2 regions of the Lysobacter sp. TAB13 genome follow, and region 1 is predicted to be linked to the other one. Evidence: predicted binding sites of a transcription regulator. Region 1 holds the regulator's gene; the other holds the start of a gene.
What was found. The regulator HrcA, encoded in region 1, represses chaperone genes, less so after heat shock. The targets are predictions, from matches to a motif close to TTNGCACTCNNNNNNNNNGAGTGCNAA.

Region 1 (5,074 bases):
ACCTGGCGGCTGCCGCCCAGGGCGCGCAGCTTCTGGCCGACGATCTCCGCGACCGCGCCGCCGATGCCGGAATCGACTTCGTCGAACACCATCGTCGGCACTGCGTCCAGACCGAACGCGGCGACTTCGATCGCCAGCGAGATGCGCGACAGTTCGCCGCCGGAGGCGACCTTGCGCAGCGGACGCGCCGGCTGGCCGGGGTTGGCCGCGACCATGAATTCGATGCGCTCGCCGCCTTGCGGATCGGGGCGGTCGTCTTCGACGGTTTCGATGGCGACATCGAAGCGGCCGCCGCCCATGCCCAGTTCGCCGATCAGCTCGGTGGTCTTGGCCGACAGCGACTTGGCCGCGTCGCGGCGCGACTGGCTCAGGGCGTCGGCGGACTTGCGCCAGGTCTTGCGCGCGGTGTCGATCTCGACGTCGAGTTTTTCCAGGCGCACGCCGGCGCCGCGCAGTTGTTCGAGCTCTTCCGCGATGCCGTCGCGGGTCGCGGCCAGTTGCTCCGGGGCGACGCGGTGCTTGCGCGCCAGTTCGTGCAGGCGGCCGATCTTGCTTTCGATCTGTTCGAACGCGGCCGGGTCCAGGTCGAGGTCGTCGCGGACCCGGTCGAGCAGGGACAGGGCTTCGTCGATCTGGATCGCGGCGTTGTCGAGCAGGGCATCGACATCGCGCAGGCGCGATTCGTGCTCGGCCACGCGCTGAAGTTCGCCGCGCACTTGTTGCAGGGTACGGGTCAGCGACGGGCCTTCGTCGCCGCCGATGCGCGCGAACGCGGTCTCGCAGGCGGCGATCAGGCCGGCGGCGTGGGCGTGGCGGCGATGGTCGGCGGTGAGTTTGCTCAGCGCCTCGGGGTCGAGCGTTTCGCGTTCGAGTTCGGCGTGCTGGTGTTCCAGCCAGCCGATGCGGTCGGAGACGTCGCCCTGGGCGAACAGGGTCTCGCGTTCGCGCAGCAGCGCGCTCCACTCGCGCGCGGCGCGGGCGACCGGCTCGCGCACGCCGTCGTTGCGGGCGTAGGCGTCGAGCAGGTCGAGCTGGCTGGACTTGGCCATCAGCGCCTGGTGTTCGTGCTGGCCGTGGATTTCGACCAACCGAGAGGTTAAATCCGCCAGTTGATTCAACGTCACCGGCCGGCCGTTGACCCAGGCGCGCGAGCCGCCGTCGGCGCGGATGACCCGGCGGATCTGGCAGACCGGCGCGTCGCCGTCGCCGGTTTCGTCGAGTTCGTTTTCGCGCAGCCAGGCGGCGGCGAGCGGGGCGTCGTCGAGGGTGAAGTCGGCGACCAGTTCGGCGCGGTCGGCACCGTGGCGGACCACGCCGCTGTCGGCGCGCAGGCCGCTGAGCAGCCCCAGGGCATCGACCAGCAGGGATTTACCGGCGCCGGTTTCGCCGGAGATCACGGTAAGGCCAGGACCGAAGCTGAGCTCGGCGGCGCTGACGACGGCGAATTGCTTGAGCGAGAGATGGGCGAGCATGCGGCGGCGATTGTGCCTGGGCAGGGTGGTGGCTGGGAATGGGAGCGGCGGCGGGGGCGAGCGTAGGGGGCGGGTGGATCAAAAGCTGAGATCCGGTCGCGCTGCCGGCGCAGTGTGGGGCTTAATTCTTACCCGGACCGGCTCGAATCTTGATGTCGATTGAAACTTGGAGATCTGCGCGGAGCCCGAAGTCTCCGTGGGAGGGGCTTTCAGCCCCGACTGCTTCCAGTCGCCGCGCAGCTTTTGAAAGTGTCGTCGCTTCGGGCGTCGGGGCTGAAAGCCCCTCCCACGGAGACATCGAAGTCTCATCCTCGATCCGGGGCCTCATTCCTCGCCACTCACTCCTCAGTTCTCGCTTCTCACTCCTAGCTCCTCCCACCCCAACCCTTGCGCCCCCACCTCCACGCGCCTATATCCATCCCCATGAGCCGCCGACCTCCCGATCCCAGCCTCGACCCGCGCGCGCGGCAATTGCTGCGCACGCTGATCGGCCGCTATATCCACAGCGGCGAGCCGGTCGGGTCGCAGACGCTGGCCCGGCACGCCGGGCTCGACGTCAGCGCGGCGACGATCCGCAACATCCTGTCGGACCTGGAAGACGCCGGCCTGCTCAGCGCGCCGCATTCCTCCGCCGGACGCATCCCGACCTCGCAGGGCTACCGGCTGTTCGTCGATTCGCTGCTGCAGGTGCGGCCGCTGCCGGACGGCGAGGTCGCGCGGCTGCGCAGCGAGCTGCCGTCGGGCACCGGCACCCAGGCCTTGCTCGGCAGCGCCTCGGAGCTGCTGTCGGCGATGACCCACTTCGTCGGCGTGGTGAGCGTGCCCAAGCGCGAGCAGTTCGCGTTTCGGCGCATCGATTTCGTGCCGCTCGACGCGCAACGGGTGCTGGCGATCCTGGTCTTCGCCGACCAGGACGTGCAGAACCGCATCATCCAGACCCGCCGGCCGTACGAAGCCGGCGAGCTGGAACGGGTCGGCAATTACCTCAACGCCCATTTCGCCGGCCGCCCGGTGGCCGAGATCCGCGCCACCTTGCTGCTGGAGCTGCGCAACGCCCAGTCCGAGATGCAGACGCTGCTGGCGCAGTCGGTGGAGCTGGCCGAGCAAGTGCTGACGCCGGACAGCGACGACATGGTCCTGGCCGGGCAGACCCGGCTGATGGGCGTGCAGGAGCTGGCCGACCTGGACCGGCTGCGCGAGCTGTTCGAGGCGTTCGCGCGCAAACGCGAGATCCTGCAATTGCTGGAGCGCACCGTGCAGGCGCCGGGCGTGCGCATCTTCATCGGCGAGGAAACCGGGCTGGCGCCGCTGGAAGGCGTGTCGCTGGTGACCGCGCCGTACACCGCCGGCGGGCGGGTGCTGGGCGTGCTCGGAGTGATCGGGCCGACCCGCATGGCCTACGACCGGGTGATCCCGGTGGTGCAGGCCGCGGCCGATGCGCTGGGCGACGCGTTTCAGACGACCGAAGCCGAGTAACCGGCCTTCTTCGCGTTCGCGGCCGGGCCCTCGCACGCGCCCGGATTGTCCCGAAACCGCCCCCGCACGCCGCAACTGAGCGCCGATCCCGCACGATCGCCGCAGATCCCGGCACTTGAATGCCCCCGTGCCGGCCCCATAGCTGGCCCTGTCGCGGAAAACCGCCAGGAACCAGCATGAGCCAAAACGATCCCAATCCCGACTTGAACCTCGACGCCCAGGACCCGGCGCCGGTCGCCGAGCTGTCCGAGGTCGAGACCCTGCGCGCCGAGCTGAACAAGCTGCGCGAGGATTCGCTGCGCGAACGCGCCGAACTCGACAACCAGCGCAAGCGCGTGGCGCGCGACGTCGAGATGGCGCGCAAGTTCGCCAACGAGCGCCTGCTGGGCGCCCTGCTGCCGGTGATCGACAGCCTGGAAGCCGGCCTGGCCGTCGCCGGTGCCGAGGCCGGCGCGCTGCGCGAAGGCATGGAGCTGACCCTGCGCCAGCTGCTCAAGGTGGCCGACGACAACGGCCTGGTCGCGGTCGACCCCACCGGCCAGCCCTTCAATCCGGAGCACCACCAGGCCATGAGCATGGTGCCGGCGCCGGGCGTGGCCCCGAATCACGTGGTCCAGGTCTACCAGAAGGGCTGGCTGCTCAACGACCGCCTGCTGCGCCCGGCCTTGGTCGTGGTCGCCCAGGACGGCTGAATCGCAAGACGCATCCGCGCCGCGGCGGGGGCCGTGAGGGCGTGGATCGCGGGCTTCACCCAAGGCAACAACAATTGAGGGGAACGGGCACGGGCGCTTGAACTGCCCGGCACCGGGCCCCAAATAGCGAACATCGGCGGCCTGCAGCACCACGCGCCGCCCCCAACATTCAAGCATTGAGAGAGGGAGCTACATCTATGGGCAAGATCATCGGCATCGACCTGGGCACCACCAATTCCTGCGTTGCGATCATGGAAGGCGGCAAGGCCAAGGTCATCGAAAACTCCGAGGGCGACCGCACCACGCCGTCCATCGTCGCCTTCACCAAGGACGGCGAAGTCCTGGTCGGCGCCTCGGCCAAGCGTCAGGCGGTCACCAATCCGAAGAACACCTTCTACGCGGTGAAGCGCCTGATCGGCCGCAAGTTCACCGACGCCGAAGTGCAGAAGGACATCGGCCTGGTGCCCTACGGCATCGCCGCGCACGACAACGGCGACGCCTGGGTGCAGACCATCGACGGCAACAAGATGGCGCCGCAGCAGATTTCGGCCGAAGTGCTGAGCAAGATGAAGAAGACCGCCGAGGCCTACCTGGGCGAGACGGTCACCGAGGCGGTCATCACCGTGCCGGCCTACTTCAACGACAGCCAGCGCCAGGCGACCAAGGACGCGGGCAAGATCGCCGGCCTCGACGTCAAGCGCATCATCAACGAACCCACCGCGGCCGCGCTGGCCTACGGCATGGACAAGAAGGGCGGCGATCGCAAGATCGCGGTCTACGATCTGGGCGGCGGCACCTTCGACGTGTCGATCATCGAGATCGCCTCGGTCGACGGCGAAATGCAGGTCGAGGTGCTGTCCACCAACGGCGACACCTTCCTGGGCGGCGAAGACTTCGACAAGCGCGTCATCGACTACTTGGTCGAAGAGTTCCAGAAGGACCAGGGCATCGACCTGCGCAAGGACCCGCTGGCCCTGCAGCGCCTGAAGGACGCGGCCGAGCGCGCCAAGATCGAGCTGTCCTCCTCGCAGCAGACCGAAGTCAATCTGCCCTACGTCACCGCCGACGCCTCCGGCCCGAAGCACCTCAACATCAAGCTGACCCGCGCCAAGCTGGAGTCGCTGGTCGAGGATCTGGTCAAGAAGACGATCGAGCCGTGCCGCATCGCGCTCAACGACGCCGGCCTGCGCGCCAGCGACGTGGCCGAGGTGATCCTGGTCGGCGGCCAGACCCGCATGCCCAAGGTCAGCCAGGCGGTGGCCGAGTTCTTCGGCAAGGAACCGCGCAAGGACGTCAACCCGGATGAAGCCGTCGCCGTCGGCGCGGCGATCCAGGGCGGCGTGCTGGCCGGCGAGGTCAAGGACGTGCTGCTGCTCGACGTGACCCCGCTGAGCCTGGGCATCGAAACCCTGGGCGGCGTGTTCACCAAGATCA
Region 2 (5,074 bases), on a different contig from region 1:
CAGCGCGGCTCGCTCAACTCACGCCGTCCCAGTACAGCGCGGTGGCCTGCGCGTCCTTGGTCGCGCCGGTGTCCAGGTCGGTGATGGTTACCCCGAGCGTGGCCTCGCCGTCGCCGCGGGTTTCGGTCTTGATCGAGATGTAGCAGTAATTGCGGTTGGCGCAGGCGGTCATGACCTGGTTGTTTTCCAGATTGCGCCAGACGAATCCGTAGCGGCCGGCCTGCAGACCGGTCACCTCGAAGTAGGCGGTGCTGGGATTGGTGCCGCGGTTGGGTATCCACACCGATTCGCAATACAGCGGCTGCGGAATGTCCAGATCGTAGGTATCGACGTAGCAGGTCACCACCGCGTTGCTCATGTCGCCGGCGCGCGCTGGCTGACTGTGCGACAGCGCGAACACCGACAGGAAAGCGCCCAGCGCGTACAGTTTGTTCGCTTGCATAAACCCTCCGTTGGTTTGCGATTGCGCGGCCGCCGGTCCGTCGCGGGCGAACGCGCGCGCAACGGTCCGGACGCCGCCCGGTTGAGTACTCCCTTCGCGACGGCGATCGCCGTTGACGGCGGCCGCCGTGGCGCGCTGGGGAGCGATGCTTCGATCGCCCGACCAGTACTCGCAATCGCCCGGCTCAACGGCTCATGCGCGCGCGATCGCGCACAGGAAGCAACCGGTGCGCGCGTTGTGCGCATGCACCGTCGCCACGGCCGGATCGGCCATCACCTCGGCCAGCGCGGCATCGGCCTCGGTGCCGTCCAGCGTGCGCGCCGAAAGCATCCAGCCGTCGCCGTCGTAGGCGCGCAGCGACAGATAGCGGGTGCGCAGCATCGGCGGCAGTTCGTCCTCGAAGTGCGTCGCGCGCGCCGCGGCTTCGCGCACGTAGATCGGGCCGCTGGCGCGGTACGGGCCGTCGGTGTGATGTTCGTAGGTCAGCAGCAGCAGGGTTTCGCCGGGGGCGGCGTTGGCCAGCGAAACCCGGCACGGATAACCGGTCGGGCTGTCGGCGACGACCCGGCGCATGCCGTGCGCGTGCAGGCTGGCGTCGTCGAGCGCGAACAGCGGGGCGAAGGGTTCCGGCGCGAGGCCGTCGATGCGATAGGCGTTCATGGCGACTCCGAATGGAAATTCGCCTGCACGATAGGACCGGACGGGTTGCGGCGATATCCGCGTCTTGCGCTCGATTGGGGAATTTATGCGCGGCCGTGAAGGCGAGCCGGGCATGGGCCGGGAACGCTGGTTCGGCGCGATGGCGCGATCGCCTCGGGCGGATCAATCCGCGCGCAGAAAAACAAACGGCCCGGTTTCCCGGGCCGTCGTGTCGCATCGCGTTGTACGCAGCTTCGTTAGGCCGCGAACAATCCGCGCATCTTCTTCAGCGCGTTCGCCTCGATCTGGCGGATGCGCTCGGCGCTGACGCCGTACTCATCGGCCAGTTCCTGCAGCGTGATCTTGCTGTCGGCATCGAGCCAGCGGCGCTTGATGATGTCGCGCGAACGCGCATCCAGGCCGGCCAGACCTTCGCGCAGCAGGCCGAGCTGGTTGTCTTCCTCGTCCTCGCGCTCGTAGCTCTGCGAGGGGTCTTCCTCGGCGGCGCGCAGGTACGCGGCCGGCGACGGCGGGGCGTGGTCGTCGTCCTCGTCGGCCGGGGCATCGAAACCGATGTCGCGGCCGGACAGGCGCGATTCCATTTCCAGCACTTCGCGCTCGGAAACGTTGAGGTCCTTCGCGACTTGGCTCACTTCCTCGGCGTTCATCCAACCCAGGCGCTTCTTGCTCTTGCGCAGGTTGAAGAACAGCTTGCGCTGCGCCTTGGTCGTGGCGACCTTGACGATGCGCCAGTTCTTGAGGATGAACTCATGCATCTCGGCGCGGATCCAGTGGACCGCGAAGGACACCAGGCGCACGCCCTGTTCCGGGTCGAAGCGCTTGACCGCCTTCATCAGGCCGATGTTGCCTTCCTGGATGAGGTCGCCGATCTGCAGGCCGTAGCCGTTGTAGCCGCGGGCCACGTGGACCACGAAGCGCAGGTGCGAGTGAACGAGTTCACGGGCCGCGTCGAGGTCTTCCCCGTCGCGGAAACGGCGCGCCAGCGCCTGCTCGTCTTCGGCGGTGAGCACCGGAATCTGGTGCACGGCGCCGATGTACGCGTCCAGCGAACCGAGCGCGCTGGGCACAGGCAGGTTGTTGGCGACTAGAGCAGTGGATTGGGCAATAGGGGTCATGGCAGCGATCTTAGCAGTCGGCCTATAGGAGTGCTAAAGCGAAGGGAAGTTCACTGTGTTGCGGCATTAGAACGTCGGAACTGCGAACTCGTGACGGCGGGTGGGGTCTTCGCGCGTTGGCGCCGCGGGAACCGGATGCTTCAACGATGTGCATCCTGCTGCGCCCGGATGAATTTAAAATTATTCCGCGAAAACAATGAGTTAATGCAGCGATGACGGAGCAGCCGGGTCACGGCCCGCTTCCGTCCGAGTGGCTTTGAACGCGGATTCGCGCCGCATCCGGCCGCCGGTTTCATCGCAAGCCCATCTGAGACCACCTCTCGTGGGCCAAAGTTCCAGCCGAAACCGGGGCTCCGTTCAGGTGGCACGGCCGGCTGGGACAATGTGCCGCCCGTCGAGGCCGCGAGCGATCGCCTGAGCAAGCCGCGGCGGGCGGGTCCGAACGAATGCTCGGCAACGCATCTGCGCACCTTCCGCATACCTGGACACGACTTGCGAATCGGTCGGCCCGATCCGTGCAAATCGCTGGCCCGAAGCCATCAAAACCGCTTATGCCGTCCGGGCGTTCTCGCAGAATCAGTAAGATAGAGAAGCCCATCACAAAATTTTAATGTTTCCCGGCACGCCGACCGGTTGCGACTCGGGCCCGGACTGCGCGTAGTGGACGGGCCGGCCGCCTCGGGCCGGCGTACGACGGGGAACGACATGACCACCACTTCCAACGGGAGGGCGCTGCGGCGCCGTCCCTTACTCATCGCTATCGCCTTCGCCATGGCGGCGCCGGGCTTCGCGGTCGCAGGGCCTCAGGACGCGCAGACGTCCACGGCTCCCGCCGCCGTGCCGGCCGAACGCGCCGCCACCGAACTGGAAGGCATCCAGGTCACCGCCTCGCGCATTCCGCGCACCGGCTTCGATTCGCTGGAACCGGCCACGGTGATCAACGGCGACGCCGTGCGCGAGCGCGGCGTGACCAACATCGCCGACGCGCTCAACCAGACCGTCGGCTTCGGCGTCGGCCAGACGCCCGAAGGCGGCCAGGGCAGCTTCGCCGGCGGCGTCAACTTCGTGAACCGGTTCGGCCTGGGCAGCAACCGCACGCTGACCCTGATCAACGGCCGCCGCGTGGTGACCTCGCGCGCGCTGACCAACTTCGGCTTCTCCGCCGGCGCCCAGGTCGATCTCAACGCGATCCCGGTGCAGATGATCGACCGCGTCGAGAACGTCGCCATCGGCGGCGCGCCGACCTACGGCTCCGACGCCATCGCCGGCGTGGTCAACGTCATCCTCAAGGACCGTTTCCAGGGCGCCGAAGTCAATTTCAACTACGGCATCAGCGATCAGAGCGACAACCAGACCCTGGGCTACAACTTCGTCGCCGGTTCGGACTTCGCCGACGGCCGCGGCAACGTGATCGTCAGCGGCTCCTACGACGAATCCGAAGGCCTGGTGCGTTCGGACCGCACCGATTTCGCCCGCGCCTACGCCTTCCCGGCCAATCCCAACGCCACGCAGATGGCGACCAACCAGCCCGGCCGCACGCCCGGCAACGACGGCCGCGTCAATCCGAACATTCCCTTCGACACCGGCCCGGAAGACGGCATCCCCGGCACCGTGCTGATCCGCAACGCGCGCACCTTCACCAACACCTTCGGCGGCCTGCTGCTGCCGGCCAGCGGCGCGATCACCTCTCCCGGCGGCGCCTTGGTCGGCTTCGGCCCGAACAAGCGCACCTATCTGCAGTTCGCGCCGAACGGCGACATCGTCCCCTTTGACCCGGGCATCAACTTCGGCACCAGCACCGCCTCGGGCGGACAAGGGCTCAACACCGCCGACATCACCGCGCTGTTGACCAGCCTGCAGCGGCAGTCGGTCAACGTGATCGCGCACTACGACGTCGCCGACAACGTGCGCCTGTTCGTCGAGGGCATGCATTACCACTCCGAGGCCGATCCGCCGGTGGACATCGCCAGCACCGGCAACACCACCGCCGGCACCCGCCTCAACAGCGCGCTGCTGGTGAAGTCCGATCATCCGCTGCTCAATGCGCAGGCGCGGCAGCAGTTGGCGGCGTTGAACATTCCGACCTTCCGCCTCGCCCGCACCTCGGCCGACCTCGGGCTGACGCCGGATCACGTGGAAAGCGACATCGACCGCATCGTGGTCGGCGCCCGCGGCGATTTCGATCTGTGGACGCGCCAGTTCGACTGGGAAGTGTCGGCCAACTACGGCCGCATGCAGGCCAGCACCTCGTCGGTGTCGTTGAACCAGCAGAACTTCATCAACGCGATCAACGTGCGCAACGTCGGCGGCAAGCTGGTGTGCGATCCCAGCGCGCGCAATGCAGTTTATTTGGCCTCGGCCGGCGCCAACTCCGAGCCGATCGCCGATCCCAACTGCGTGCCGCTGGATCTGTTCGGCCAGGGCCGCCCGTCCAAGGAAGCGATCAACTACGTCACCGGCCGCGCCGTCACCGATTTCGAACAGAAGCAGAAGGTGTTCAGCGCTTTCATGCACGGCAACATCGTCGATCTTTGGAGCGGCCCGCTCAACGTCGCGGTGGGCTACGAGCACCGGGTCGAGGAAGGCGGCTTCACCCCGAACGATTTCACCCGCCGCGGGCTTGGCCGCTCGGTGGCGATTCCGGCGCTCAACGGCAAGTTCCACACCAACGAGTACTACGCCGAAGCGCTGCTGCCGCTGGTGTCGGAGGACGCGGACATTCCCGGCCTGCACCGCCTGGACATCACCGGCAAGTTCCGCCGCGTCGATAACAGCGTCAACGGCGGCTTCAACGCCTACACCTACGGTCTGCAGTGGGAGCCGATTCCCGGCCTGCTGGTGCGCGGCAACAAGACCC

Region 2: a site for HrcA is predicted at 2,228-2,254, ahead of rpoH (RNA polymerase sigma factor RpoH). Genes of this name have one in related genera too.

What each region holds. Positions count from the first base shown of each region.
Region 1 covers NZ_JBFRDR010000001.1:335,642-340,715, reverse strand. Annotated here, with positions in the region: gene recN (DNA repair protein RecN) at 1-1,472, opposite strand, end outside; gene hrcA (heat-inducible transcriptional repressor HrcA) at 1,896-2,948, shown strand; gene grpE (nucleotide exchange factor GrpE) at 3,125-3,640, shown strand; gene dnaK (molecular chaperone DnaK) at 3,838-5,074, shown strand, end outside.
Region 2 covers NZ_JBFRDR010000007.1:198,660-203,733, forward strand. Annotated here, with positions in the region: gene AB4Y92_RS11150 (hypothetical protein) at 14-442, opposite strand; gene AB4Y92_RS11155 (DUF1203 domain-containing protein) at 635-1,102, opposite strand; gene rpoH (RNA polymerase sigma factor RpoH) at 1,339-2,217, opposite strand; gene AB4Y92_RS11165 (TonB-dependent receptor domain-containing protein) at 2,923-5,074, shown strand, end outside.